DNA from 4 places in the Acidovorax sp. M2(2025) genome. Region 3 is predicted to be linked to each of the others. Evidence: predicted binding sites of a transcription regulator. Region 3 holds the regulator's gene; each other region holds the start of a gene.
What was found. Region 3 encodes sigma-54, which starts transcription at its own class of promoters, with help from an activator protein. Its sites were predicted from a motif close to TGGCANGNAANCTGCTTT; they were not measured.

Region 1: the regulator sigma-54 is predicted to act here: its motif matches at 1,946-1,963, upstream of ACOYR3_RS00485 (pilin).
Region 2: the regulator sigma-54 is predicted to act here: its motif matches at 2,045-2,062, upstream of cydP (cytochrome oxidase putative small subunit CydP).
Region 4: the regulator sigma-54 is predicted to act here: its motif matches at 4,200-4,217, upstream of glnA (type I glutamate--ammonia ligase).

What each region holds. Positions count from the first base shown of each region.
Region 1 is NZ_CP186262.1:113,154-120,403, forward strand. Features, by position in the region: gene ACOYR3_RS00475 (pilus assembly protein) at 1-623, opposite strand, end outside; gene ACOYR3_RS00480 (pilin) at 614-1,180, opposite strand; gene ACOYR3_RS00485 (pilin) at 1,291-1,878, opposite strand; gene ACOYR3_RS00490 (3',5'-cyclic-nucleotide phosphodiesterase) at 2,195-2,995, opposite strand; gene ACOYR3_RS00495 (CHASE2 domain-containing protein) at 3,022-5,283, opposite strand; gene ACOYR3_RS00500 (FHA domain-containing protein) at 5,387-6,046, opposite strand; gene ACOYR3_RS00505 (Stp1/IreP family PP2C-type Ser/Thr phosphatase) at 6,093-6,881, opposite strand; gene ACOYR3_RS00510 (CHASE2 domain-containing serine/threonine-protein kinase) at 6,899-7,250, opposite strand, start outside.
Region 2 is NZ_CP186262.1:347,641-354,890, reverse strand. Features, by position in the region: gene cydB (cytochrome d ubiquinol oxidase subunit II) at 1-268, opposite strand, end outside; gene ACOYR3_RS01585 (cytochrome ubiquinol oxidase subunit I) at 291-1,856, opposite strand; gene cydP (cytochrome oxidase putative small subunit CydP) at 1,853-2,035, opposite strand; gene ACOYR3_RS01575 (sigma-54 interaction domain-containing protein) at 2,175-3,527, shown strand; gene recQ (DNA helicase RecQ) at 3,630-5,519, shown strand; gene ACOYR3_RS01565 (alpha/beta hydrolase family protein) at 5,601-6,845, opposite strand; gene ACOYR3_RS01560 (anaerobic ribonucleoside-triphosphate reductase activating protein) at 6,935-7,250, opposite strand, start outside.
Region 3 is NZ_CP186262.1:4,654,679-4,661,928, forward strand. Features, by position in the region: gene ACOYR3_RS21380 (THUMP domain-containing class I SAM-dependent RNA methyltransferase) at 1-976, opposite strand, end outside; gene ACOYR3_RS21385 (acyl-CoA thioesterase) at 1,015-1,452, opposite strand; gene ACOYR3_RS21390 (RNA polymerase factor sigma-54) at 1,538-3,127, opposite strand; gene lptB (LPS export ABC transporter ATP-binding protein) at 3,159-3,947, opposite strand; gene lptA (lipopolysaccharide transport periplasmic protein LptA) at 3,968-4,621, opposite strand; gene ACOYR3_RS21405 (thiol:disulfide interchange protein DsbA/DsbL) at 4,731-5,387, opposite strand; gene ACOYR3_RS21410 (SPOR domain-containing protein) at 5,455-6,150, opposite strand; gene argS (arginine--tRNA ligase) at 6,160-7,250, opposite strand, start outside.
Region 4 is NZ_CP186262.1:3,381,482-3,388,731, reverse strand. Features, by position in the region: gene ACOYR3_RS15710 (YncE family protein) at 1-401, shown strand, start outside; gene ACOYR3_RS15705 (polysaccharide deacetylase family protein) at 464-1,231, shown strand; gene ACOYR3_RS15700 (sterol desaturase family protein) at 1,261-2,274, shown strand; gene ACOYR3_RS15695 (EI24 domain-containing protein) at 2,316-3,272, shown strand; gene ACOYR3_RS15690 (competence/damage-inducible protein A) at 3,269-4,093, shown strand; gene glnA (type I glutamate--ammonia ligase) at 4,268-5,683, shown strand; gene ACOYR3_RS15680 (hypothetical protein) at 5,906-6,430, shown strand; gene glnL (nitrogen regulation protein NR(II)) at 6,654-7,250, shown strand, end outside.

The DNA of each region.
Region 1 (7,250 bases), 330 kb from region 3:
AATTTTTGAGTTCGCGTCTGGACTTTTTCCCGGTAGATTGCATCGTAAGGGACGTAAAATTCTGGCCGCTGAGAATAATCGCGACCACCAAATACTGAATCCAGCATCACCTCATGGCGCTCCTTACTGTCCTTGGGGGGGCGAATTCCCACGATCACTGGTCCTTTAAACCAACGCGGCCGAATTTCGGGGTCAAGAGACAGCAGCGCCTGATCAACATCGTTTCCCTGATAATCGGGCAAGCTGATGACCCGAAATCGATCCACCTCATGCACTAGAAATAGCGGGCGAGCTTGGTAGACCACATGGACCCCGTAAAGTAGCGCCGCAAGCTGGATAAACAGCACAAGAGATATATCCAAAAACAGCTCTTTTTTTGATTTTTTTGGGTTATATAACACCAGCGTCAGCATGGGACCACAAACAACATCCACGCTAACCAATATCAGAAAAAGACTGCGCCCTCCGGAGAGCAGGCTGTAAGGGTGGGGATACCAAACCAAGAAAACAAGCACGGCAGCCCAGCCAGCCACAAACAGAGAGCCCAGGAAATGCAGGGCCGCAGTCTTGACTGCAGCCCGCAAGCGCGTAGAAAAAGACATCGTAAAATTCATCAGCGACATTCAGCGGGAAGGTACTTGGCTGGCATAGTGCCCAACACCACGTTCGTCATTCCGCGCGCAGTCGCTGTAATGGCCGTGCTGCTTGCGCAGGCCCAATCAATAGATTCAGTCGATGCGGCGGTGGGAGCCGCATGGTTGGCGTTGGGAGACAACGTAAATGTCAAGTTGTTAAATGCGACCGGCATCCCGTTCCCGGCATTGGCTGCAACAGTGATATAAATTGGCCAGGCTCCGTCGGGAGTATAGGGCTTGCAGTCGGCGCCGCCTGCACCGGGTGCGCCAATGCAAATATTTGCAACGTACTTGGACTGCTTTTCTGCAACCGGACTGAGATTGAAGGCTACCGCTGCAGCATCCAAGCCAGATGCACGATTTTGGGTGTAGGCCTCACTAAGGTAGTTTTTCGCGACGGTCCCTGCTACCACGGCTTCTGAAATCTTCGCCCGAACAGCATAATCCTGATATGCGGGGAAGGCAACCGCAGTCAGGATGCCGATGATTGCCACAACGATCATTAACTCGATCAGCGCAAAACCTTTTACTATGCGCGGACTCATACGACACCCCCTTTCTACATGCCGGCTTGTCAAAAAAAAGGGTGCTCTTAAAGCACCCTTTCAAATATTAATAACCAACCCCTCAGAACAAGGGGAACGATCTATAAAAATCAACGGCACTCTGCAGGTGCATATTTAGCGGGCAGGGCCGTACCAGGCACTGTAGGTACGTTAGCTGCCGTGAATCGAGACGTGGCCGTCACTACGGTAGAACTACCGCATGCCCAATCTACCGCACCAGCGACCGCAGCGGTTGGTTTAGCATTTTGCACCAGAGGCTTGAACGAAATGACATTATTGTGCAAACCAGTAGGAATACCGTTAGAGGCCGTAGCTGCGATACCCACATTAATTTGCCACGGGCCGTTACCATCAACTGCATGACCGGCCGCGCAGTTGGCCCCCGAAACAGGCGGCGTGTCAATACAAATATTGGTCACATATTTCGATTGCTTTTCTGCAACAGCAGTGTCATTAATCCCAGCAGAGGCAGCATCAAGAGCAGATACGCCACCAGTCTGGAAGGCTTCACTCAACACGCTCTTGGCAGAAGACGCTGCAATCACGCCTTCAGAAACTTTGGCACGGACACTGTAGTCTTGATATGCAGGCAACGCCACGGCAGCCAAAATACCAATAATCGCCACCACGATCATCAATTCGATCAGGGTGAAACCCTTTTGCATCATTTGCTTCATAAAAAGCTCCTTGGAGGTCAATTGCAATTAACAACCTGCAGAACAGCTCTCCAGGTCTGATCGAGTAACAGCATTTCCCATGCCAGCCTGTGGATGGATCGGTTCCCCACGGCTGAGGGAGGAAGCGACGCCGACATTCGGGGGCTCAGGGCTCGCTCAGCCCCCGCCGATCGCATTTCTTGACAATTTTGTCCCGTCAAGAGTGTCAACAAGTGCGTCGGATGTTGCGTATTGTGCGCGAAGTGTCACAGCGAGTTGAGGCTCTTGAAGCGCCTAGCCCGGGAAGCCGCCCGGCCTCCCAAGCCCGTCGCCCCACCTAAATCAAAAACTCGTCTCCAGAACGCAGCCAATGGATCAGCGGCATGCGGCCGCTCTGGGCCTGCCGCGCGGCGGGATCTGCAGAAAGCAGGGCGCGAATTTCTTCGGCGATGACTTCGGTTTCGGCCGGCTTGGCATGGGTGATGTAGATCCCGCACCCGGGCTGCTGGAAGGAACGGAGTTCCTCCAGCAAGGTGCGGGGCGCCAGGTGCAGGGCCCGGTGCGCCAGCGCGGCCTCCCGCTGGCTGAAAGCGGTCTCGATGACCAACATGGCCAGCGGCAGGGTGTTCACGCGCGCCCAGAATGCGGGGTTGCGCTCGGTATCGCCCGTAAAGGCCCACCAACCCGCATCGCCGCGGACCGCGTAGCCCAGGGCGGGCACGGTGTGTACGGCAGGCAAGGCCTCGACCAGCAGTCCGGCAACTGACCGCTGCTCTCCGGCGGCCAGTGGGCTAAAGCGCATGAACGGCTGCTTTTGCGAGGGGATCGCCTCAAAGTCGGGCCAGATGACGTTGTTGAAGACGTGGGCGCGCAGCGCCTCCACCGTGGCCGGAAGCGCATGGATCTGGACGGGTGCGCTGCGCAGCGACCCCACCGCATCCAGCATCAACGGCAGCGCAGCAACATGGTCCAGGTGCGAATGCGTCAGGAACACATGGTCGATCTTGCGCATTTCGTCCAGCGTGAGGTCGCCCACGCCGGTCCCTGCGTCGATGAGGATGCTGTCGTCGATCAGGAAAGCGGTGGTCCGGCAGTCTTTGGCGATGGCTCCGGAGCAGCCCAGTACACGGACTTTCATGGGCTCAGGCGTTGGTTGTTCACGACTCACTTGGTATCAAAGCTGGTGGCGCCGTCCCAGTCGGGGTCCAAGGCCCGCCCCTGCAACGCCTGCAGGCGGGTGGCATACAGGCGGTAGAGTTCCCTGGCCGGCGCTACATGCTTCAGCTGGGTCAGCAGTGTCGCGCATTGTGACCAGTCCTGAGCGCGAAAAGCGGCCAGGCATTGTTGCCAAGTGTCTAATTCTTCCGCTTGCTGGAGGGTTTCGGCACCATGCAAGGCCACGGGTGAATAGATGGCCACGGCCTGGAGCTTGCCTTTGACCCGCACGCGGTCCAGTTCCTGCCAGGCAAACCCCGGTGCCTGGGCCCGGGTGCTTTCGCTGGCCACGGTGCGCACGCCGTAGTGCTTGGACAAGCCCTCCAGGCGCGACGCAAGGTTCACCGCGTCGCCAATCACGGTGTAGCTGCGGCGGATGTCCGAGCCCATGTCGCCGACGCACATGACGCCCGTGTTGATGCCGATGCCAATGCCGATCTCGGGAAGGCCGCGTGCGCGGTGGGTTGCGTTGACCTGGTCCACCGCCTCCTGCATGTCCAGTGCGGCGCGCACTGCCAGCTCCGCGTGCTGGGGTGTGGCCACGGGGGCGCCCCAGAAGGCCATCACGCAGTCGCCCATGTATTTGTCGATCGTGCCGCGGTGGCTGCGGATGGTGCGGGTAAGCCGGCTGAACACATCATTGAGCAGCGCCTGCAGCTGCACCGGCTCCATCTGCTCGGACAGGCTGGTAAAGCCCCGCATGTCGCAGAACATCACCGTGAGTTCCTGGCTCGTGGCCTGCATGCTGTACTTTTCGGGCCGCAGGACCATCTCGTCCACCAGCTCGGGCGGCACGTAGGTGCCGAACAGGGCGGCCAGGCCGCGCTTGGAGCGGCTCTCCACAAAATAGCCGTACACCATGTTGAGGGTGAAGGCCAGCACGGCCATGACGAGCACGGTGGCCAGGGGCAGCACCAGCCCCTGCGCAAGATAAAGCCACAGGTTGAGCCCCACCAGCACGGCGACAACGCCCGCCGTGACCAACATGGCGGACAGCGCGGGCAGCACGGGCAAAACCAGCGCGAGCAGCAGGCCGGTGCCCAGCAGCTGGGCGGCGTCGAAACCCAGCGCGTATTCGGGGCGCACGATGCTCTTGCCATCGAGGAAGGCGGACAGCATGTTGGCGTGGGTTTCCACGCCGGGGTAGGCCCGGCCGACCGGCGTGGCGCGCAGGTCCAGCAGGCCCTGGGCGGTGGAGCCCACCAGCACCGCACAGCCTTGCAGCTCGTTGGGGGCCAGACGGCCAGCCAGCACGTCCGAGGCGGCCAGGTACCGGAACGAGCCGCCGCGCACATCGCCTGGCCCCCGGAACGGAATCAGCGTTGCCAGCCGGTCGTCCACCGGGAGCGCCAGCTCGTGGCTTCCCTGGCGCAGCACCACGCTGCGCAACGTATCGTGCGTGCCCTGCGGCGTGGGCCGCGCGTAGTCGGGGTACACCTCGGGCTGGTCGAGCAAGGTCCGGAACATCGCCAGGGCCAGGGATTCATAGTACTTGCCGCCATGCTCGGCCAGCAGCGGCAATGACCGCACGATGCCGTCATCGTCGGTGATGGAGTTGAAGAACCCAGCGGCCGGCGCAGCGTCCGCCAGCTGCGGAATGTTGCTGCCATACCCGTTCCAGGCCGTGGCCGGCAAGGGCAGGCCGCGAAGCCGTTGCGTGGGCAGCGCGGGTGCGGGCAACACGCCCCGCGTCCTGCCGTCCCGGTCGCTGGTGAAGTAATACCCCAGGACGGCGGGCCGGCCCTGCAAGGCGCGGGCAAAGAGCGCGTCGTGGTCCAGCGACGGGGCCAGCCGCGCCAGCTGTTCCCGGAATGCGGGCTGGCCGCGCAGCGGCCCCTGGGCCAGCTGCTCCAGGCGGGCCAGGCCCGAACTGCCGTCCGCTTCCGCAAAGAGCACGTCGAAGCCGAGGACCGCCACCTGCTGGCGCTCGAACAGCTCCCGGGCCAGGGCCGCCAGCTTGTCCCGCCCCCAGGGCCAGTGGCCCACCTGCTCCAGGCTCTTCTCGTCAATGTCGACGATGACGATGCGCTCGTCCAACGTGCGCGGCATCGTGGCCCGCAGGCGGGCGTCGTAGATGATGTTGTCCAGCCGTTCCAGCACCTGCAGGTGCAAGACGTCTGCAATATGCAACAGCCCGAACACCAGCGGCAGCAAGGTGATGGCGGCGCGCCCCCTGTGGCGCCACAACAGCAGGTGCAGGCGCTGTCGCATGGGTGGGGATCAGGAATCGGGGCCGGTAGGAGCCCTGTGCCGGGCGTGGCAAAGGTGGCAGAGGGAGCGCCCCCCCGGGCCAGCAGGCCGGGCCCCGCGGCCCTCAGAGCTGCTGGAACTGCATTTCGGTGCCGGCCAGCTCCAGCAGGTCACCGTTTTTCAGGGGCACGGGCGACGACCCGATGGGAGCGCCGTTGAGCAACGGCATATCCGGGCCTTCCACATGCGCCAGCACAAAGCCCTGCAGACGTTTCGTGATCGAGGCCACGGCCACGCCGGGCTTGCCAATGGTGGTCACAACCTTCTGCAAGGACACTTCCCGCCCTGCGGCAGCGCCCGACATGACCCGGATGACGGCCGCCAGGGGGGGCGCAGCGGGCGGCTGGGGCATGGGCCGCGGCGCTGCGGCTGCCCCGCCCACCGGGGGCACCATGCCGGGCTTGAAGATCATCGTCTTCTCGAAGTTCTGTCCTTCGGTCTCGTTCAGGAAACGGATCTTGTACTTGCCGACCTCGATGGTGTCGCCGCTGCGCAGCTCCTGCCGCTTGACCGCCTTGGCATTGACATACGTTCCGTTGGTGCTGCCCAGGTCCTCAATCTCAACATCCTGGCCGGCCATGTGGATCACGGCGTGCTCACCGCTGATGGCGAGGTTGTCGATGACGATGTCGTTGTAGGGACGGCGGCCGAGCGTGGTGCGCTCCTTGGTCAGTTGCACTTCCTTGATGACGACCCCGTCGATTGAAACGATCATTTTGGGCATGATCCACTCCTGATGTAATGCGTAATGTTGTTGTAGTTGAGGCCACTCAAGCGGCACCGAGCAAACGGGACATAAGGCCCCGTTTCTTGCCTCCAGCGGTCGCCTGCACCAGCAGCACGCTCACGTTATCACGGCCACCGTTGGCATTGGCCGTGTCGATGAGTAATGTGGCTTTTTCCTCCAGGGACAAGGGCGCGCGCACCAGGTCCGCCAGGTCGTCGTCCGCCACCATGTCTGTCAGGCCGTCCGAGCACATCAGGAAAAGGTCGTTGGGAGCCACCTGAAATTCGTTGACTTCCATCTGGACGTTGGGCTCCACGCCCAGGGCGCGGGTGACGAGATTGCGGTTGCCCGAAAGCGCCGCCTGCTGCGCAGTGAGCAGGCCGGCATCCACCTGCTCCTGCAGCCAGGAATGGTCGCGGGTGATCTGCTGCAGGGCCCCGTCCCGCAGCCGGTAGCAGCGGGAATCGCCGATGTGCCCCAGGATGAGCCGGTTGCCATGGAAGACGCCCACCACCAGCGTGGTGCCCATGCCCGCGTACTGCGGGTTGGAGAGCGACGCGCCCAGGATGGCATGGTTGGCGTTCTCGACGCAGATCTCCAGCGCCCGGCGCACGTCGGTGGTCTGCGGGGAAGCGCCTGCCTGGGCCAGCCAGCGGGCCATCTCGGTGCGGATGAACGTGGTGGCCATGCCGCTGGCCACTTCGCCCGCGTTGTATCCGCCCATGCCGTCGGCCAGGATGGCGACCTGCGCATCGCGGTCCACCGCGACCGCGTCTTCATTGTTGGAGCGCACGCGCCCCTTGTCGGTACGCGCGAAAAATTCGTAGGTCATGGATGTGGAAGCGAGCGTCATCGGGCACCGGCCGCAGGCGTGGGGGAAAGGGGTGCGTCCCGGCCCGCCGGTGTTGCTGCCATCACGGTTTGGGTGGAATCCGCCATTTCATGCCCTGTTGCGTCGCGCCGTGCATCATAGTCGACTGCTTCTGCCCGCGAAGAGGGGGCCGGGGCCGCCAGCGCAGCGGCTTGCCGCAGGTCCGCCGCGAACTGCCGGCCGGTCTGGTAGCGGGCCTCGGGCCGCTTTTGCAGCGCCAGGGCCACGGCGCGCGCCACCGCCGCCGGCAGCTCCGGGCGCAGCTGGCGGACATCCGGCGCCTCCACGTTTGCGATCTTGTGCATGAGCTCCGGCATGGACTCGCCCCGC
Region 2 (7,250 bases), 560 kb from region 3:
TGGCCCAGTAGAAGCCGCTGAAGGCCGTGGCATACACCAGCGGCCAGGCGGCAAAGATGGCGCCGCCGCCGGTGATGAACCAGACCTGGTTGCCGTCCCAGTGCGGGCCCACGGTGTTGATGACCACGCGGCGCTCCACGTCGCTGCGGCCCACGAAGGGCAGCAGGGTGCCGACGCCCATGTCATGCCCGTCCATGATGGCGAAGCCGACGAGCAGCACGCCCACCAGCAGCCACCAGATCACCTTGAGGGTGGGGTAGTCCAACATTCTCGTTACTCCTCGGCAGGTTTCAGTGGGCGATGGCGGGGGCGGGTTCGTTGGCGTAGCGGCCGGTGCCCAGGCTGCCCGGGCCCATGCGCGCAAACTTGACCATCAGGAACATCTCCACCCCCAGCAGCACGGTGTAGAAGCCCACGAAGCCGGCCAGCGACCCATACAGGCTTTGCACGCTGAGGCTGGAGACGCTCAGGTGCGTGGGCAGCACGCCGTAGATCGTCCAGGGCTGGCGGCCGTACTCGGCCACGAACCAGCCCAGCTCGCACGCGAGCCAGGGCGCCGGCAGCATGGCGAGCGCCCAGCGCAGGAGCCAGCGCTTTTGCATGCAGGCGCCGCGCAGGGTGGACCAGAAGCTCAGCGCAAACAGCGCCAGCATCAGGAACCCCAGCCCCACCATCACGCGGAACGACCAGAACATGGGCGTGACGCGCGGCACGGTGCTGTCCACGGCCTGCTGGATCATCGCGGGCGTGGCCTGGCTGACATCGTTGGTGTACTTGCGCAGCAGCAGCCCGAAGCCCAGGTCGGCCTTGAGCGCATCGAAACGTTCCCGGGCCGCCACGTCGTCGCGGTGGGCGCGCAGCGTTTCCAGCGCCTTCACGGCGTCGATGCCGCGCACGATGCGCTCGCGGTTCTTGGCCTTGATGTCGTGGATGCCGGGGATCTGCTTGTCGACCGACCGCGTGCCGATGAGGCCCATCACATAGGGAATCTCGACCTCCCAGTCGTTCTTCTGCGCGGCCTCGTTGATGCCGGCGACGAGCTTGAGCCCCGCGGGCGCGGGCTCGGTCTCCCACATGGCCTCCAGGGCGGCCATCTTGGTCTGCTGGGCCTCGCCCACCGTGTAGCCCGATTCGTCGCCCAGCACGATCACGCTGAGCACCGAGGCCAGGCCAAAGGCCGACGCCACGCGGAAGCTGCGCTTGGCGAACTCCACGTCGCGGCCCTTGAGCAGGTACCACGCCGACACGCTGAGCACGAACATGGCGCCCGTCACATACCCGGCCGACACGGTGTGCACGAACTTGGCCTGGGCGTCCGGGTTGAACACCACGGCCCAGAAGTCCACCATCTCCATGCGCATGGTCTGGTAACTGAACTCCGCGCCCACGGGGTTCTGCATCCAGCCGTTGGCCACCAAAATCCACAGCGCCGACAGGTTGGTGCCGATGGCCATGAACACGGTCACCATCAGGTGCTGCGTGCGGCTGAGACGGTCCCAGCCGAAGAAGAACAGGCCGATGAAGGTGGACTCCAGGAAGAACGCCATCAGCCCTTCGATGGCCAGAGGCGCGCCGAAGATGTCGCCCACGTAGTGCGAGTAGTACGCCCAGTTGGTGCCGAACTGGAACTCCAGCGTGATGCCGGTGGTGACGCCCAGCGCAAAGTTGATGCCGAAGAGCTTGCCCCAGAAGCGGGTCATGTCCTTCCAGACGGTCTGGCCGGTCATCACGAACACGCTCTCCATGATGACCAGCAGCCAGACCATGCCCAGCGTGAGCGGCACAAACAGGAAGTGGTACATCGCCGTGGCCGCGAACTGCAGGCGCGACAGGTCCACCAGATTGTCGGAAATCACTGGGAAGCTCCTTCGGTAGAGACGACCGCCGCCGCGCCCGCCTGGCGTGCGGCGGCATCGGCGTCCACGGGCACCCGGGCATCGCGGACGAACACCCACCACAGCAGCACCAGCACCGCCAGCTTGATGAGCACGGCATGCATGAGGTAGCGCCAAAGGCGGCGGTCAATCGGGTTCATGGCCGGTGCTTTCCAAGTTCCGTGCCAGCGCACTGCCTGAGAAAAATCAAGGACTTAGCGGGGTGCCGGATGGCAGAGCTGCCATAATGGCAGTCATTCGCCGCCAAATTGGCAGCACCGTCTGCCAGGGAGTTGCCCCATGTCCGCCCCGCCGCCCGAGCTCGTTTCCTACCTGGAGAGCCTGCCGGTACCGCACATCCTCATCGACCCGCGCTACCGCATCCTGGCCGCCAACGCGGCCTACCGCCGCCAGTTCGGCACCGGCAGCTCCGTCATCGGGCGCACCTGCCACGAGGTCTCGCACCACTTCCAGCGGCCCTGCGACCAGTCGGGCGAGAGCTGCCCGATGGCGCTGGCCCGCCAGTCCGGGCAGCGCGAACGGGTGCTGCACCTGCACCACACGCCCGGCGGCGAGGCCTATGTGAACATCGAGCTCGTGCCCCTGGCCAATGCGCAGGGCGAGCAGGCGTTCTTCGTGGAGAAGATGGAGGAACTGCCGGGCGCCGAGGGCACGCACAGCCGCCCGGGCCTGGTGGGGCGCGCACCGCCCTTTCGCAAGATGCTGGAGCTGATCAGCCGCGTGGGGCCGTCCCGCGCCGCGGTGCTGCTGGTGGGCGAGTCGGGCACGGGCAAGGAGCTGGTGGCGCGCGCGATCCACGAGGCCAGCCCGCGCGCGCGGGGGCCGCTGGTGGTGGTGGAGTGCTCGTCGCTCACCGAGACGCTGTTCGAGAGCGAGCTGTTCGGCCACGAGAAAGGCGCCTTCACCGGCGCCACCAGCAGCAAGCCGGGGCTGGTGGAGTCGGCCAGCGGCGGCACGCTGTTCCTGGACGAGGTGGGCGACATCCCCCTGCCCATGCAGGTCAAGCTGCTGCGCCTGCTCGAAACCGGCACCTACCGCCGCGTGGGCAGCACCGCGCTGCGCCAGGCGGACATCCGCGTCGTGTCCGCCACCCACCGCGACCTGGCCGCGCTGGTGGCGGCCGGCCTGTTCCGCGAAGACCTGCTGCACCGGCTGGGCGTGTTTCCGCTGCGGCTGCCCCCGCTGCGCGAGCGGCTGGAGGATTTGCCCCTGCTCGTGCAGGCGCTGCTCGGCCGCGTGGCGCCCGACCGCGCGCTGGCCCTCAGCACCGAGGGCATGGCACTGCTGGCACGCCACCCGTTCACGGGCAACATCCGCGAACTGCGCAACGTGCTGGAACGGCTGACGCTGCTGTGCGAGGGCGATGTGGCCCCGGCCGCGCAGGTGGAGACGGCGCTGGCGGCCTCGCTGGTGCTGCGCGCGGGCTCCAGGGCCCCGGCTGCGTCCCCGGCGCTGCCGCCGGCCGCCGCACCCCGCACCCTGCACGCGGCCGAGACCGAGGCCTTCCTGGCCGCCGTGGCCCGCCACCAGGGCAGCAAGGCGGCGCTGGCCGCGCAGCTGGGCATCAGCGAGCGGTCGCTGTACCGGCGGCTCAAGGCGCTGCGGCTGGGCGGCGGCTCCAGCGCACAATAGGCGCTTTGCCAGCGTGCGGGCCCGGCCCCGCAGTTTTAAGCAAAAATGGCCTCCAGCGCCTTATAGACAAGCGCTGACAGCTATCAATTTCAGAGCATCCGTTTGTCCGCCCGTCCGTCCTCCTCCCCTTCGCCCGCCCACGCCGTCCTGCAGGACGTCTTTGGCTACGAGCAGTTCCGTGGCCCGCAGCAGGCCATCGTCGAGCACGTGATCGCAGGCGGCGATGCGCTGGTGCTCATGCCCACGGGGGGCGGCAAGTCGCTGTGCTACCAGGTGCCGGCCATCGTGCGCCAGCAGCAAGGGCGCGGCGTGGCGATCGTGGTGTCGCCGCTGATCGCGCTGATGCACGACCAGGTGGGCGCGCTGCACGAGGCGGGGGTGGAGGCGGCGTTTCTCAACTCCACGCTGAGCTACGACGAGGCGCGCGACGTGGAGCTGCGCCTGCAGACGGGCGGCATCACGCTGCTGTACGCGGCCCCCGAGCGGCTGAACACCCCGCGCTTCCTGGGCCTGCTGGACGACCTGTACCAGCAGGGCGTGCTCAGCCTCTTTGCCATCGACGAGGCGCATTGCGTGAGCCAGTGGGGCCACGACTTCCGGCCCGAGTACCGCGCGCTCACCGTGCTGCACGAGCGCTACCCCGGCGTGCCGCGCATCGCGCTCACGGCCACGGCCGATGCGCTGACGCGCGCCGACATCGTGGAGCGGCTGCAGCTGGAGGGCGCGCAGCACTTCGTGAGCAGCTTCGACCGGCCCAACATCCGCTACCGCATCGAAGAGAAGAAGGAGCCGCTGGCGCAGCTGCTGCGCTTCATCGAGCGCGAGCACCCGGACGACGCGGGCGTGGTGTACTGCCAGTCGCGCAAGCGCGTGGAGGAGATGTCAGCCGCGCTGGTGGACGCGGGCCTCAAGTCCCTGCCCTACCACGCGGGCCTGCCTGCCGAGGTGCGCCAGCAGAACCAGGACCGCTTCCTGCGCGAGGAAGGCATCGTGATGGTGGCGACCATCGCGTTCGGCATGGGCATCGACAAGCCCGACGTGCGCTTTGTGGCCCACGTGGACATGCCCAAGAACATCGAGGGCTACTACCAGGAGACGGGCCGCGCGGGCCGCGACGGGCTGAACGCCGACGCCTGGATGGCCTACGGCCTGCAGGACGTGGTGAACCAGCGCCGCATGATCGACGAGAGCCCTGCCAGCGAAGAGTTCAAGCAGGTGATGCGCGGCAAGCTCGATGCGCTGCTGGCCCTGGCCGAAGCCACGGACTGCCGGCGCGTGCGGCTGCTGGGCTACTTTGGCGAGCACTCCACGCCCTGCGGCAACTGCGACAACTGCCTGAATCCACCTGCCGTGTGGGACGGCACCGATGCCGCGCGCAAGCTGCTGTCCACCATCTACCGCGTGCAGCAGGCCAGCGGCCTGACCTTCGGCACCGGCCACATCATGGACATCGTGCGCGGCAAGGACACCGAGAAGGTGAAGCAGTTCGGGCACGACAAGCTGTCCACCTTCGGCGTGGGCAAGGATTATTCAGAACCCCAGCTGCGCGGCGTGCTGCGCCAGCTGCTGGCCACCGGGGCCGTGGGCTTGCAGAAGGTCATGCTGGAGAGCGGGCACAGCTTTGACACGCTGAGCCTGACCGAAGGCTCGCGCCCCGTGCTGCGCGGCGAGGTGCCGGTGCAGCTGCGCGAAGCCACCGCGGCCGCGCCGGCCAAGCGCAGCAGCACGCGCACCCGCAAGGGCAGCGCACCGCCCGCCGCCGCCAACCTGGGCCCGGACGCGCAGGTGCGCTTCATCAACCTCAAGGCCTGGCGCGCCGAGGTGGCACGCGAGCACAACCTGCCGGCCTACGTGATCTTCCACGACGCCACGCTGGCCGCCATTGCGGAGCGCGCGCCCACCACGCTGGACGACCTGCAGGGCATCAGCGGCATGGGGGCGAAGAAGCTGGAGGCCTACGGCGCCGACGTGCTGCGGGTGGTGCAGGGGTAACCGCCGGGGCGGCCGGCGGCGAAGGGGCCCGGCGCCGTGCCGGGCCGGGGTGCGGTCAGCACGGTCAACTCGGTCGCAAGGTCAGGGGGCCGTGCCCATCACCGCCAGCGCATAGCCGAAGTACTCGGGCACGCAGGCGGTGTGGCCGCTGGGCACCACGCTATTGCATTCGCGCAAGCTGACCGGCGCGCCGCCGCTGGCGCGCAGGGTGTCGTAGGCCGACACGGAGGCGGCAAACGGCACGGTGGCGTCGTCGCGGCCGTGGAACAGGTACACCGGCACGCTCGGCGTCCAGCCCCAGTGCACGCTGTTCTGCTCGCGCAGCGTCTCCTTGTCGTCGGCCAGGTAGGTGTCCAGGAAGCGCGCGTCGTAGCGCACGTCGGCATCGGCCGGCACCAGGGCGCGCAGCAGCAGGCGGCGCACTTCGTCACGCACGGTGGAGCCCAGGTGGCTTAGCGCGCCGGGGCTGAGCATCCAGCCCACGGCGGGGTACTCGTCGCGCACGCGCTCCAGCTGGGTGTCCAGGGTCACCTGCATGTCGAACGGGCCGGCCGCGGGCAGCGTGGCACGCAGCTGCGGCAGCAGCGGGCTGTGGGAGCGCTCCATCTCGCGGTGCGCGGCCATGGTGGCATAGCCGCCTTCGGAGTAGCCCAGCAGGTACAGCTGGCCGTTGTCGGCCACCTGCGCGGCGCGGCGCCACTGCTGGGCGGCATCCAGCATGTCGAGCACGGCGCGGGCCGTGGCCTGCGACTGCAGGTAGGGGTGGGCCGAGGCGTTGCTGTGCGCAAAGCCCACATAGTCCGCCGCGACGACGATGTAGCCCAGCGAGGCCAGCACCAGCGGCGGCTCGCTGGGCGCCAGGTTGAGCGAGGGCGCTTCCGCATTGGTGAACGTGGTGGCGTGCTGGTAGCCCAGCACCGGGCTGGCGGCGGCGCCTGCGGCCTTCTTGGGCACGGCCACGAGGCCGGAGGCTTCCACCAGGGCGCCGTCGGCGTCGCGCGTGAGGTAGGTCAGGCGGTAGGTGGCAACGCTGTAGCGCGGCTGCAGGGGCGGAATGCGGCCCGTGCCCGCGGCCACCGCGGCGGTGAAGGAGTCGACACCGATCTCGGACAGGCTCTGGGCCGACAGCAACTGCCCCTGCTGGCGGGGCGGCGTGGATGGCACGGACGGCCCGGATGGCGTGGAGGGTGTGGACGGCTCTGAAGGCACGGGCGTGGTCCCGCCACCCCCGTCGCTGCTGCTATCGCTGTCTCCGCCACCCCCGCCGCAGCCGGTCAGGGCCAACGCCAGCATCCCCAGGGCCAGGGGCATCGCGCGCCATTGCATGTGTTTTCTCCTTCACTCGACAGTGCGATGAGGATAAGGGCGCGCCCGCGCCGCGCAGGGCCTGGAAAAGATCGTTGACAGACAGCGGCTCACACCGCCGGTCCGCCGCGCACCACGGCCCCTGCCAGCCCGGGCAGGGCCTGGGCCACGCCCTGCTGCAGCGCCTGCCGGGCGGCGGGGGCGCTGCCGGGCAGGCGCGGGTCGGCACAGGGCTGCAGCACCCAGTCGCGCAGGCCCAGGTGGCGCAGCTCCGTGCCCAGGGCCTGCAGTTCCTCTTGCGGGAACAGGCCCGGGTGCCAGGTGGTGCGGCACTCGTGCGCCACGCCGCTGGCCAGCAGCAGCGCCAGCGACGCGCGCACCCGCTCACCGCTGCCGGGCGCGCCGGTGACGGCGGCCATGCGCGCC
Region 3 (7,250 bases):
GGCCTGCGCTGCCGGCGGCGGCAATGCGCTCGCCGTAGGGCGGGTTCAGCAGCATCACGCCGGGCTGATCGCAGGGCGGCATGCGCTGCAGCGCGTCGCCGCCGCGCAGCTGCACGGCCTGGGCCACGCCGGCACGCTCGGCATTGCGCTGGGCAAAGTCGACCATGCGGAAGGCCACATCACTGCCAAAAATGGGGACGGGGCTTGCCTGCACTGCGCCGGCAGCTTCATTTTTAATAGCAGTCCAGACATGGGCCTGGAACGGCAGCAGCTTCTCGAACGCAAAGCGCCGCTGCAGGCCCGCCGGGATGCGGCAGGCGATCTGCGCGGCCTCCACGACGATGGTGCCGCTGCCGCAGCAGGGGTCGTACAGCGGCCGGGGGTCGTCGCCGTGCGGGTCCCAGCCGCTGGCGGCGATCATGGCGGCGGCCAGGGTTTCCTTGAGCGGGGCATCGCCCTTGTCTTCGCGCCAGCCGCGCTTGAACAGCGGCTCGCCGCTGGTGTCGATGTACAGCGTGGCCTCGTCGGTGGTCAGGTGCAGGTGGATGCGCACGTCGGGCCACTGGGTGTTCACGTCGGGGCGCACGCCGCTCTTGTGGCGGAAGCGGTCGGCCACCGCGTCTTTCACGCGCAGGCCGGCAAAGTTCAGGCTGGTCAGCGGGCTGTGCTGGGCCGTCACTTCCACCTTGAAGGTCTGGCGCGTGGTGAACCAGATTTCCCAGGCCACGTCGCTGGCCAGGGCGTACAGGTCGTTTTCGGAGCGGTAGGGCCGGTGCGCCAGCTGTACCAGCACGCGCTGCGCCAGGCGGCTGTGCAGATTCAGCAGCAGCGCGTCGCGCCACGAGGCGCGCAGCAGCACGCCGCCGCGGCCCACCAGCAGGTCCTGGCCCGTGAGTCCGGTGATGCCGTGCACCTCGTCGGCCAGGAAGCCTTCCACGCCGGCAGCGCAAGGCAGAAAAAGTTGGAGTTGGTTCATGGGAAAGGCGAGGATACGCGCTCGGCAGGCGCGGGGGGTCAGGCTGCCGCGCGCGCCAGCAGGAGCTGGCGGATGGATTCGGGAATCGGCGCCACCTTGCGGTCGGCCTGGCCAATGAACACGATCCCGATCTTGCCGCGCGCCACTTCGCGGCCGGAGGCCTTTTCAGCCATGCGGAACACGAGGTCGAAACCATAGCGGTTGAAGTCCGCCGGCGCCATGTCCACCCGCAGGGTTTCGCCGTGGAACGCCTCGGACTTGTACTGGGCCACGATATCGCCCACCACGATGGACAGGCCGCCCACGTCCGCCTCGGGGTAGCCCAGCGACTGGAAGAAGCGCACCCGCGCTTCGGACACCAGGCTGAGCAGTTGGGCGTTGTCCAGGTGCCCGCCCTGGTTCACGTGGCTGATGTAGATCTGCAGCTCGGTGGCAAAGCCGAAGTGGGCGGGAAGGTCGAAAACAATGCGGGCCATGGAGACGTACGGTCGGTGAAATCAAAGAAGTCCGGCTGCGGCGCACGGAGCCAATCCGCCGGCGCGCCCAGGCCGCGAAGGCCGGCTACAGCGCCTTGCGCAGGTTGGCCGGCGCAATCTTGAGCGCCTCGCGGTACTTGGCCACGGTGCGGCGCGCGCATTCGATGCCCTGCTCCTTGAGCATCTCGGCGATCTGGCTGTCCGACAGGGGCTTGGACGGGTTCTCGGCCGCCACGAACTGCTTGATGAGCGCCCGCACGGCCGTGCTCGACGCGTTGCCGCCGGTCTCGGTGCCCAGGCCCGAGCCGAAGAAGTACTTCAGCTCGTAGGTGCCCACGGGCGTGGCCATGTACTTGGAGGTGGTCACGCGGCTGATGGTGGACTCGTGCAGGCCCAGCTCGTCGGCGATGTCGCGCAGCACCAGCGGCCGCATGGCCAGCTCGCCGTGGGTGAAGAAGTTCTTTTGCCGCTCGACGATGGCGCGCGAGACCCGCAGGATGGTGTCAAAGCGCTGCTGGATGTTCTTGATGAACCAGCGCGCCTCCTGCAGCCGCTGCTGCAGCCCCTGGTGGCCCTCGCCGCCCTTGTGGCCGCGCAAGGCGCCGGCGTAGATGTCGTGCACCCGCAGGCGCGGCATCACGTCGGGGTTGAGGGTGACGATGAAGTTCTGCTGCCCGCTGCTGCCGTTGGCCCGCCCGGCTTTGCGCACGATGACGTCGGGCACGATGATGTTGCGTTCCACGTCGGCGAACCGGCGGCCCGGCCGCGGCTCCAGCCGCGCGATGAGGGCCATGGCGGCGCGCGTGCGCTCCTCGGTATCGCCGCACAGCTGCGTCAGGCGGCGGATGTCGCGGCGGGCCAGCATCTCCAGCGGCTGCTGGCAGATGCGCAGCGCGGTCTGCACGGTGGCCGGATCGGCATCGCTGTCCTCGTCGGCGGCCAGCGCGGCAAGCTGCAGCGTGAGGCATTCGGCCAGGTTGCGCGCGCCCACGCCCACCGGCTCCAGGCTTTGCAGCAGCCGCAGCGCCACGGTGAAGCGGTGCACCAGCTCCTCGATCTGCTCCAGGTCGTCCGGGCCGGCCAGGCTCGTGGCCAGCTCTTCCAGCGGGTCTTCCAGGTAGCCGTCGTCGTTCAGCGATTCGATCAGGAAGCGCAGCGCGGCCGTGTCCACCTCCGACAGCCGCAGGGACAGCGCCTGGCGGTGCAGGAAGGCCGTGAGCGATTCGTGGCTGCGGGCCAGTTCGGTGGCGTCGGCCTCGTCGCCCTCCGCGTCGTTGCGCGTGCGCGGCGGTGCGTCACCGCCCCACTCCGCGTCGTTGGGCGCCATGTCCACCGTGCCGTCGCCGCTCCAGTCCGGCTCTTCGGCGGAAGCGCTCGGGGATTCGGACTCCGAGGGGGCTTCCGCGCTGGTGCTGCTTGCGCTGGCAGCTCCTGAATAGATAGCATCTTCGGCGCTGTAGTCGTCGGGCTGGGCCGGGGTGTTCTCCGCGTCCAGGCCGAACTCCTCGCGCGGCGCCTCGTCCGCGGTGCGCTCGAGGAAAGGGTTGTCGTCGAGCATCTGCTCGACTTCCTGCGACAGCTCCAGGGTGGACAACTGCAGCAGCCGGATGGATTGCTGCAGCTGCGGCGTGAGTGCGAGATGCTGCGAGACGCGCAGCGAAAGACCCGGTTTCATTGACACGAAAGGACCAGCGTGGAGGCCATGCCTACATCCTGAAATGTTCGCCGAGGTAGACGCGGCGCACCTCGGCGTTGTCCACGATCTCGGAAGGCGTGCCCTGCGCCAGCACGCGGCCGTCGCTGATGATGAACGCGTGGTCGCAAATGCCCAGGGTCTCGCGCACGTTGTGGTCGGTGATGAGCACGCCGATGCCCCGCGCCTTGAGAAAGCCGATGATGCGCTGGATCTCGATCACCGCGATCGGGTCGATGCCGGCGAACGGCTCGTCCAGCAGGATGAAGCGCGGCTGCGTGGCCAGCGCGCGGGCGATCTCCACACGGCGGCGCTCGCCCCCGGACAGCGCCAGGGCCGGCGACGCGCGCAGATGGTCCACGCGCAGCTCCTGCAGCAGGGCCGTGAGCCGCTCTTCGATGGCGCCGCGCGACAGCGGCTGGCCGTCGTCGCCGCGCTGCAGCTCCAGCACGGCGCGCACGTTCTCCTCCACGCTGAGCTTGCGGAAGATGGACGCTTCCTGCGGCAGGTACGACAGCCCCAGCCGCGAGCGGCGGTGGATGGGCATGTGCGCCACCGACTGGCCGTCGATGCGGATGTCGCCCGCGTCGCTGCGCACCAGGCCCACGATCATGTAGAACGAGGTGGTCTTGCCCGCGCCGTTGGGGCCCAGCAGGCCCACGACCTCGCCCTTTTGCACGACCAGCGAAACGTCCTGCACCACCTTGCGGCTGCCGTAGGACTTGGCCAGGTGCTGCACCTCCAGGCGGCTGCCCGCCGCGGTGTCCGGCCCGGACCGGCTCCCCGCGGATGCGCCGGGGATGGTGTTGACGGCGGCCTCGCTCACTGGGAGCCGCCACCAAGGCTGTTGCTGGGCCGCAGCGCCGGCGCCGAAGCCGGTGCTGCGGCGGCTGGCGGCGCCTTGGCCGCCGGCGGGTCCTTGGGCGCCAGCACCGCGCGCACGCGGCTGCCCGGGGCCGGCGTCTCGCCGGACGCGCCCGCGGCGTTGCGCTTGCCATCCACCGTGAAGACGTCGGTGAGGTTGTTGTAGACGATGACCGCACCCGTGATCTCGTCGCTCAGCTCGGCGCCCCGGTAGCGGCGCAACTCCGCGCGGGTGACGAAGCGCACGTTGTCGGAGCGGCCGTCGTACTCGATGACCTCGCTTTCGCCTTCGATGAACTCGTCGGGGGCGCCGGGCAGGGTGTCGCGCTTTTGCCGGAAGAACGCCCGCTTGCCGGGCTCGGCCGTGACCACGCCGTGCTGGTAGCCCTCGGCATCCTGGCGCACGTCCAGCCGCGCGCCGCGCAGCACGATGGAACCCTTGGTCATGACCACGCGGCCGGTGAACACGCTGGTCTGCTTGAGCTCGTCATGCCGCAGGGCATCGGCCTCGATGTTCATGGGCTTGGCGCGGTCGGCCTTTTCAGCATGGGCCGCACCGAAGGCGCCGGCCAGGGCCGCGAGCAGGAGGATCGGAAAAAGGCGGTGGTTCATAGGGCACGAATCTTGCAAACGATTGTAGCCACGCCTTGGCGTTCCTCCATGAAAAAAGCCCGCACATGCGGGCTTTTGGCCGAGGGATTGCGCGCGGGGCGGAAAAGCGTCAGGCTTTGCGCGCCGTGGCGGCCAGGTGTTCCACCACCTGCAGCACGTTCTGCATGCTGCCGGCCATGGTGCCGTCGGTGTAGTACTTGCCGGCCACGCCCATCGAAGGCACGCCTTCCACGCCGTAGGCGTCCTGCAGCTGCGAGGCGCGGCGCACCTGGTTCGACACGGTGAACGAGGTGTAGACCTCCTTGAACTTCGCAGCGTCCACGCCCTGCTGGGCCACCCAGGCAAAGATCTCGTCGTCCTTGGCCAGCTTTTGCTTTTCCGCGTGGATGGCGCGGAAGACCTTGGCGTGCAAGGCGTCGAGCTTGCCCATGCCTTCGAGCGTGTAGTACAGCTTTTGCTGCGGCACGAAGCTGGCGTTGAACGCCACGGGCACGCGGCGGATGGACAGGTCCTTGGGCGCGGCCTTCACCCAGGCGTCCAGCGTGGGCTCGAAGACATTGCAGTGGGGGCAGCTGTACCAGAAGAACTCGATCACATCGACCTTGCCGGCCGGCGCGTCAGGCGCCACGGGCTTGTCCAGCCGCTTGTAGTCCTTGCCTTCCTTGAACTGGCGGGGCTGGGCCAGCGCAGGGGTGGCCACGGGCAGCGCCAGGGCGGAAGCGGCGACCGCCGATGCGGCGGACAAAGAAAACTCACGGCGTTTCATCACAAAGACTCTCCTGTTCAGGTGTTGGGGGAATGGAGCCATGCCCCGGCAAAAAGTTCAGCCACCGTCAGCGCTGCACGCGCACCAGGGCCGATTCCACGCCGGCGCCGTCCAGCTTCTCCTTGAGATGCTCGGCATCATCGCGCTTGGTGAACGGCCCCACGCGGACGCGGAAGACGGGGCGGCCGTTCTGCTCGCGCTCGCTGACCCGCGCCTCCCAGCCCAGCATGGCCAGTTTGGCACGCTGCGCGTCGGCGTCGGCCTGGGTGCGGAACGCGCCGGCCTGCACGAAGTAGTCAAACGGATCCACATTGCCCTTGGCCGCGGCCTTGGCCACCGCCAGGTCGCCCAGCGGATCCGAGCCCGGCTTGGTCTCGGCCTTGGCCGGCTCGGGCTTGCTGGCGCCGGGCTTGGCCGCGGGGGCGGGACTGCTGGCGGCCGCCGCAGGCGCCGCGGCCCGCACCTCGGGGGCCGCCGCCGGTGCGGGTGCGGGCGCCGCTGCCACCGGGGCTGATGCCGCCGCCGACGCGGCGGCCACCGGCGCACGGGCCGGATTCTTGCCGTACAGCGGCGAATTCGGGTCCCAGTTCTTGTTCTTCTGCGACTCGGCGGCGTCCAGGTCGGCGCCACGGCCATTGCCCTTGTTCAGGAAGGGCACCGGCACCTTGGTCACATACACCGCCACGGCCAGCGCGGCGCCCAGGCCCACGATGACCCCGACGATGAAGCCGATGATGGTCCCACCCGTCTGTTGTTTCTTCATAGTAACTGCTTACATTCTGGCCGGAGCCGACACGCCCAGCACGGCCAGGCCATTGTGCAATACCTGGGCGGTGGCGGCGACCAGGGCCAGGCGCGCCTTCTTCACGGCCTCGTCGTCCACCAGGATGCGCTCGGCGTCGTAATAGCTGTGGTAGCTGGCCGCCAGGTCGCGCAGGTAGAACGTGACGTCGTGGGGCGCCTCGCCGTCGGTGGCGGCGGTGAGCATCTCGGGGTACTTGGCCAGCTGCAGCATCAGCGCCTGGGCCTGCGGGCCTTCCAGCGCCGACAGGTCCACATCCTTCAGCGCGGCCACGCCGCCACCGCCGGCCTCTTGCCAGGCCCGCAGCACCGACTGGATGCGCGCATGCGCATACTGCACGTAGTACACCGGGTTGTCGTTGTTCTGCGCCACGGCCAGGTCCACATCGAAGGTGTACTCGGTGTCGGGCTTGCGGCTGAGCAGGAAGAAACGCACGGCGTCCTTGCTCGTCCACTCGATCAGGTCGCGCAGCGTGACGTAGCTGCCCGCGCGCTTGCTGATCTTGACCTCTTCGCCGCCGCGCACCACGCGCACCATGGTGTGCAGCACGTAGTCGGGGTAGCCCTGCGGGATGCCCACGTCGGCCGCCTGCAGGCCGGCACGCACGCGGGCGATGGTGCCGTGGTGGTCCGTGCCCTGGATGTTGACGACCTTGGTGAAGCCGCGCTCCCACTTGGCGATGTGATAGGCCACATCGGGCACGAAGTAGGTGTACGTACCGTCCTGCTTGCGCATGACGCGGTCCTTGTCGTCGCCATAGTCCGTGCTCTTGAGCCACAGCGCACCGTCCTGCTCGTAGGTCTTGCCGTTGGCCACGAGCCTGTTCACGGTGGCCTCGACGCGGCCGCTGGTGTACAGGCTGGACTCCAGGTAGTACTGGTCGAAGTGCAGGTTGAATGCCTGCAGGTCCTTGTCCTGCTCATTGCGCAGGTAGGCCACGGCGAACTGGCGGATGTTGTCGTAATCCTCCACGTTGCCATTGGCCGTGAACTCGCGGTCGTCGGCCTTCACGGTGGCCTGGGCCTTGAAGGCCTCGGCGATGTCGGCGATGTAGTCGCCGT
Region 4 (7,250 bases), 1.3 Mb from region 3:
CGGACGACAAAAGGCTGTTTGTGGGCCTGACGGGCGGCGACAGCGTCGAGGTTTTCGATGTCTCCGGGCGTGAGCCTGTGAGCATCAAGAAGATCAAGACGGGTGAGGGTGCCCACGCGTTCCGCGGCGCGGGCGATGGCAAGCACCTCTACGTCAGCAACCGGGTGGCCAACACCATCAGCAAGATTGACATGGCCACCCAACAGGTGGTCGAGTCCTATCCTGTGCCCGGGGGCCCGGACTGCATGGACGTGTCTGCGGATGGGCGCTTCATCTATGTCAGCTCGCGTTGGGCGCGCAAGCTCTCCGTCGTGGATACGCAAGAGCGCAAGGTGGTGCGGCAGGTCCCGGTGGGCAAGTCGCCCCATGGCGTATGGACGCTGCAGCACGCTCCGCGCTGACTGGGGCGGGCCTGGCACCGCTCTCGCTCGGGCGCCGGCTTGCCACGGCGCTGCCGGTTGCTATGCTATTTGTAGCTTCTTCCGCTTGCCTGGCAAGCGCTGGAGGCCAAAGAGACTGCAACAAACCTGTGTACCTCACTTTCGATACGGGTCACATGGGAGTGGCTCCGCTCGTCGCCGAGGTGCTGGCACGCCAGCAAGTGCGGGTGACCTTTTTCGCAGCCCAGGAACGGACCCAGGAGGGTGACGGCAGCCTGGGGGAGCACTGGGCTCCCTGGTGGCGGGCGCGTGCGGCCGAGGGGCATGAGTTTGCGTCCCACACGTTTGACCACACGTACTGGCGCGGCGACCTCGGGGATGCAAAGAACCCCTCGTTTCGGGTCCGGCCATCGGCGGGTCCTCGCGAAGGGCAGGAGTACGTGCTGACGGCCGCGGGGTACTGCGAGGAGATCGCGCGTGCCGCGACCCGGTTGCAAACCCTCACGGGCAAGCCTGCCCTGCCGTTGTTCCGGGCCCCGGGCGGCAAGATTTCTGCGCAACTGGTGGCGGCGGCGCGGGCATGCGGCTATGCGCACGTGGGGTGGTCCCCGGCGGGTTTCCTGGGTGACGAGTTGCCCAGCGAAAAAGTGAGCAACGCCGAGCTGTTGCAAAAGGCCCTGCGGAATGTGCGCAGCGGCGATATCTTGCTGGCGCACCTGGGCATTTGGTCCCGCAAGGATCCCTGGGCGCCTGCCGTGCTGGAGCCGTTGATCGTCGGGCTCAAGGAGCGTGGATTCTGCTTCCGCACTCTGCGGGAGCACCCGGCCTACGCGCCTTCGGCAGCGCGTTGATGGGGGGGGCGGTGATGGAGCGAGTGGCTATGGATTGGTTGGTCAACGGTTTTGATACGGCGCAGCAGTGGCTTTTCGAGAGCATGCTGCAGCCGCTGATGTTTTCCCTGGGGTTCGCCAGCCAGCTGGAAAGTGGCTACAAGGCCGCAGGCTGGGTATTGGTGGGGGTGCTGCAGCTGGTGGTGATTGCGGCCGTGATCGGCCCCTTGCAGCGCTGGCGGCCCGTGGAGACCGTGACCGACCACGCCACGGTGCGCACCGACATCCTTTACACGCTGATTCACCGGCTGGGGTTGTTCCGCCTGGGCCTGTTTCTGACCATTGAACCGGTGATGGAGTCCCTCTTCGGCACGATGCGGGTTGCGGGCATCACCACCTTCCAGCTGGACGGCATCTGGCCTGGCATAACGGACCTGCCCTGGGTCAGCCTGCTGCTGTACCTGGTGGTGTTTGATTTCGTCGACTACTGGATTCACCGCGGGCAGCACCACTTCGAATGGTGGTGGCGCCTTCATTCCCTGCACCACGCCCAGCGCCAGCTGACGATGTGGAGCGACAACCGCACCCACCTGCTGGACGACGTGCTGCGCGACATCATCCTGGTGGTCGTGGCGCAGTTCATCGGCGTGGCGCCGGGGCAGTTCATCGCCATCGTCGCCATCACGCAGCTCAGCGAGAGCTTCCAGCATGCCAACCTGCGCGTGTGGTTTGGCCGCGTGGGCGAGCGTTTGTGGATCAGCCCACGCTTTCACCGCCTGCACCACGCCATCGGCATTGGCCACGAAAGCGCCCCACCCGAGCCGGCCGGAAGCGCAGGCCCCGGGCAGGCGAAGCGCCGCAGCGTCCTGGGGGGACACAACTTTGGCGTGTTGCTGCCGTGGTGGGACATGCTGATGGGCACGGCCAATTTCGAGGTGCGCTACGACGCGACGGGCGTGCGCGACCAGGTGGAGCCCGGAGCCGACGGCCGTCTGCGCGACTATGGCCGGGGCTTCTGGTCGCAACAATGGCGCGGTCTGCTGCGGCTGGTGGGCAAAGCCTAGCCGGCGGTACGGGCGGCGAGGAGGCGGGTATGCTTGCTGGCATGGGACTGCTGCTTGATTCTTTTTGGCGTGCCGCCGCCTATTGCCTGCGGCCGCGCGTCATCGCGTTGTCCATCGTGCCGCTGGTGCTGATGGCGTTGCTTGCGCTGGGGCTGGGCTACTTCTACGGGGATGCCGCCGTTCAGGCCATGCGGGCGCTGCTCGAAAGCTCCCCGATGCTCGCCAGTCTGTGGAGCTGGCTGCAAGGATGGGGGCTGGGAGACGTGACGGCGGTGGTGGCGCCGCTCATGGTCGTGTTGGCCGCAGCGCCGTTGCTGGTGGTGGTGTCGCTGCTGGCCGTGGCCGTCCTCATGACGCCGGCCCTCGTGGCCCTGGTGGCCGATCGGCGGTTTCCGGATTTGGAGCGCAAGAAAGGCGGCTCGTTTCTCGCGAGCGTGGCCTGGTCGGTCAGTTCCACGGTGCTGGCGTTCATCGCGCTCCTGGTGTCGGTGCCATTGTGGCTGGTGCCGCCCCTGGTCCTCGTGCTGCCTCCCTTGATCTGGGGGTGGCTGACCTACCGCGTGATGGTGTTCGATGCCCTGGCCGAGCATGCCAGCAAGGAAGAGCGGCAGACGCTGCTGCGCCGCCACCGTGCCAGCTTGCTGGGTATCGGGGTGCTGACGGGCTATCTTGGCGCGGCCCCCAGCATCGTCTGGGCGTCGGGGGTGGTGTTTGCCGCTGCGTTCTTTGTGCTGGTGCCGCTGGCAATCTGGATCTACACCCTGGTCTTTGCCTTTTCGTCGCTGTGGTTCATCCATTACTGCCTGGCCGCCTTGGATCAGTTGCGGGCAGAAACCGCGGCGGCGCAGTCGCCCGCTGCCACGCCAATGGTGCAGTCCGCACCGGATGCCGCACCCGCTGCCGCGCCTGCCGCCGTGGAGCCGGCGCCGTCTGCCACCGGCGCGGCGGCCTTGCCCGCACCCGAAACACCCCCACCCCACGGAAACCCCGCACCATGACCCCCACCTTTGGCCTGATCATCGTTGGCGACGAAATCCTGTCGGGCAAGCGCGCCGACAAGCACCTGGCGAGGGTCATTGAACTGCTGTCGGCCCGGGGGCTGTCGCTGGCCTATGCCGATTACGTGGGCGATGACCCCGACCGCATTACCGCCACCCTGCAGCGGGCCTTCGCATCTGGCGACGTGGTCTTCTCGTGCGGCGGCATCGGTGCCACGCCGGACGACCACACGCGGCAGTGCGCTGCCCGTGCCCTGGGGCGGGAATTGGTCTTGCACCCCGCCGCGGAAGCGCTGATCCGCGAGCGCATGCAGGATGTGGCACGGGAGCAGGGCGTGGCCTACGAACCCGACCGTGCCGACAACGTGCACCGCCTCAACATGGGGGTGTTCCCGTCCGGGGCCCGCATCATCCCCAATCCCTACAACAAGATTCCGGGCTTCAGCTGCGACGGCAGCCGCGCCGGCGGGGCCGTCCACTTCGTGCCGGGCTTCCCCGTCATGGCCTGGCCCATGATCGAGTGGGTGCTGGACCAGCACTACGCCGCGTCTTTCAACCGGGCTCCGCAGACCGAGCACTCCGTGATTGTTTTCGGCGCGATGGAGGCGGCCTTGACGCCTCTCATGGAGCGCATTGAAAAAACGCACGCGGGCGTGCGCGTGTTCAGTTTGCCGAGCGTAGATCATCCACAATACGGCCGGCATATCGAATTGGGCGTCAAGGGGCCCGCACAGAGCGTTCCGGCCGCGTGGGCGGACCTGCAGCAAGCGCTGCACGAAGTTGGTGCGGAGTGCGGCCCCGAATTGGTGCGCAACTTGTGATGCGTGGTTTGTGTCATTGAGGTGCACTGTTGTGGTGCGTGCTGGTGGGCGTACCGCTGGCCGCCGGCTTGCGGTGCTCCTTCCTAGTGCGGTGGCTGCACCCGGCTGGCACGCAACCTGCTTTTATTTCGACAAATCTCTTTTTTCAACAAGCGCTTTATCCAGGAGAACCTGATGGCCAAGACCGTTGCAGACGTGATGAAGATGGTGAAGGAAAACGAAGTCAAGTTCGTTGACTTCCGTTTTACCGATACCCGTGGCAAGGAACAGCACGTGACCGTGCCTGTGTCGCACTTCGATGAAGACAAGTTCACGTCCGGCCACGCATTCGACGGCTCTTCCGTGGCCGGCTGGAAGGGCATTGAAGCGTCGGACATGCAACTCATGCCCGACCCCAGCACCGCCAACATCGACCCCTTCTTCGAAGAAACCACGCTGTTCCTGCAGTGCGACGTGATCGAGCCGGGCGACGGCAAGGCCTATGACCGCGATCCCCGCTCCATCGCCAAGCGCGCTGAAGCCTACCTGAAGGCCTCGGGCCTGGGCGACACGGCCTACTTCGGTCCGGAACCCGAATTCTTCATCTTCGACGGCGTGCGCTGGAGCAATGAGCCCGGTCGCGTGTTCAGCGAGATCGAAGAATACGAAGCCCCCTGGAACTCGGGCGCCAAGCTCGAAGGCGGCAACCGCGGCCACCGTCCCACCACCAAGGGCGGCTACTTCCCCGTGCCCCCGGTCGACAGCACGCAAGACATGCGCGCCGAGATGGTCCTGATCCTCGAATCCCTGGGCATCCCGGTCGAAGTGTTCCACCACGAAGTGGCGGGCGCTGGCCAGAACGAAATCGGCACCAAGTTCTCCACCCTGGTGGAACGTGCCGACTGGACCCAGGTCCTGAAGTACGTGGTCTGGAACGTGGCCAACGCCTATGGCAAGACCGCCACCTTCATGCCCAAGCCCTACGCTGGCGACAACGGCTCCGGCATGCACGTGCACCAGTCCATCTGGAAGGACGGCAAGAACCTGTTCGCTGGCGACGGCTATGCCGGCCTGTCGGACTTCGCGCTGTACTACATCGGCGGCATCATCAAGCACGCCCGCGCCCTGAACGCCATCACCAACCCCGGTACCAACAGCTACAAGCGCCTGGTCCCCGGCTTTGAAGCCCCCGTGAAGCTGGCCTACTCGGCCCGCAACCGTTCCGCTTCGATCCGCATCCCCTATGTGGCCAACCCCAAGGGCCGCCGCATCGAGGCACGCTTCCCCGATCCTTCGGCCAACCCGTACCTGTGCTTCTCGGCACTGATGATGGCGGGCCTGGACGGCGTGGAAAACAAGATCCATCCCGGCGAAGCCGCCACGAAGGACCTGTACCACCTGCCGCCCGAAGAAGACAAGCTGGTGCCCACCGTGTGCCACAGCCTGGACCAGGCCCTGGAGTACCTCGACAAGGACCGCGGCTTCCTGACCAAGGGCGGCGTGTTCTCCGACTCCATGCTGGACGCCTACATCGAGCTCAAGATGGGCGAAGTCACGCGCTTCCGCATGGCTCCCCACCCGGTCGAGTTCGACATGTACTACTCGCTGTGATGGCCTGACCTTCGTCGGTCCTCCCACCCTCCAAAGGCGGCCTTGTGCCGCCTTTTTTCATGGCCGGCTGGGCCTAGCGTGCGGTGCGCGGGAACCGGGGCTGGAGCGTTGTGTCCTTGCACAAAGCCCACCCAATGCCCGCTGGTGTTGGATTGGCTCCGCGTGGGGATTGGGGGATACTCCCCGTTTCCCTGCATGCAGTTGCAGTGCGAGGACATTTGAATGAAGAAATCGCTCTCCGTATCCCTGTGGTTCCTGGCCGCACTGGCCGCCTCTGCCGCAGGGGCGCAAGACCGCATCTACCGCTGCGGCAACGAATACACCAACAACGCCCAACTGGCCAAGGAGCGCGGCTGCAAGCTGATGGAGGGCGGCAACGTGACCGTGGTGCAGGGCACCCGCCCGCAAGGCCAGGGCGGTGCGGCGTCCGCGCCGGCCAACAGCGGCGGCAGCGGCAGCGCCGCCCCGGCATCGCCGCCCGCGGCGCCGCGGGTGACCTCCAACGACCAGAAGGCCCGTGACTCCGATGCCCGTGCGATCCTGGAGGGCGAACTGCGCAAGGCCGAGGCGCGCCACGCAGAACTCCTCAAGGAATACAACAACGGCGCCCCCGAGCGCAACGCGCTGGACCTGCGCAACCCCCAGCGCTACATCGACCGGACGGCAGAGCTCAAGGCCAGTGTCGCGCGCAGCGAGAGCGACATCGCCGGCATCAAGCGTGAAATCGCGCGCCTGCCCGCACCGTAGAGCCCGACGTTGTACGGCCGTGCCATGACCCAGCCAGCCCGGTGCGCACGCAGAAGCCGGCGGCCTGCCGGGCCCGCCCGGGCCTGCACGCGCCTCGCCGCGTGAGCGGCGGCAGGGCAGGCAAGCGGGTCCGTTCCTTGCTGGGTAGATTGCCGTGAACTCCTTGCAGCCCCTTCCCGACCCCTCTTCGCCCGACATGGAGCGCTTCCACTCGCTGGACCTCATGTCGACCCTCGTGGCCGTGCTGCGCGCCGACGGTGCCGTGCAATTTGCCAATGCGGCGCTGGAAAACGCGCTGGGCCTGTCGCGCCGCACGCTGGAGGGGGTGGATTTCTCCACGTTCTTCACCGACCCCGCCTTGCTGCAGACCGCGCTGGCGGGAGCGCGGGGCAAGGACTTTGCGGCCTTGCGCTACGAAGCCAGCCTCAAGCGTCAGCACCAGGACCCCGTGCCCGTCCACGTGAGCGTGGCCGATGCCGAGCAGGCCGGGGAAATCCTGGTCGAGCTGTGGCCGCTGGAGCAGCAGGCCCGGCAGGACCGGGAGGAGCGCATCCTGGACCAGGCGCAGGCCAACAAGGAGCTGATCCGCAACCTGGCCCACGAGATCAAGAACCCGCTGGGCGGTATCCGCGGCGCCGCGCAGCTGCTGGAGATGGAGCTGGAAAACCGCGAGCTCACCGAGTACACGCAGGTCATCATCCACGAGGCGGACCGGCTGCAGAGCCTGGTGGACCGGCTGCTTGCGCCCCACCGGCACCCCCATCTGGTGGGCGACGTCAACATCCACGAGGTGTGCGAGCGTGTGCGCTCCCTGGTCCTG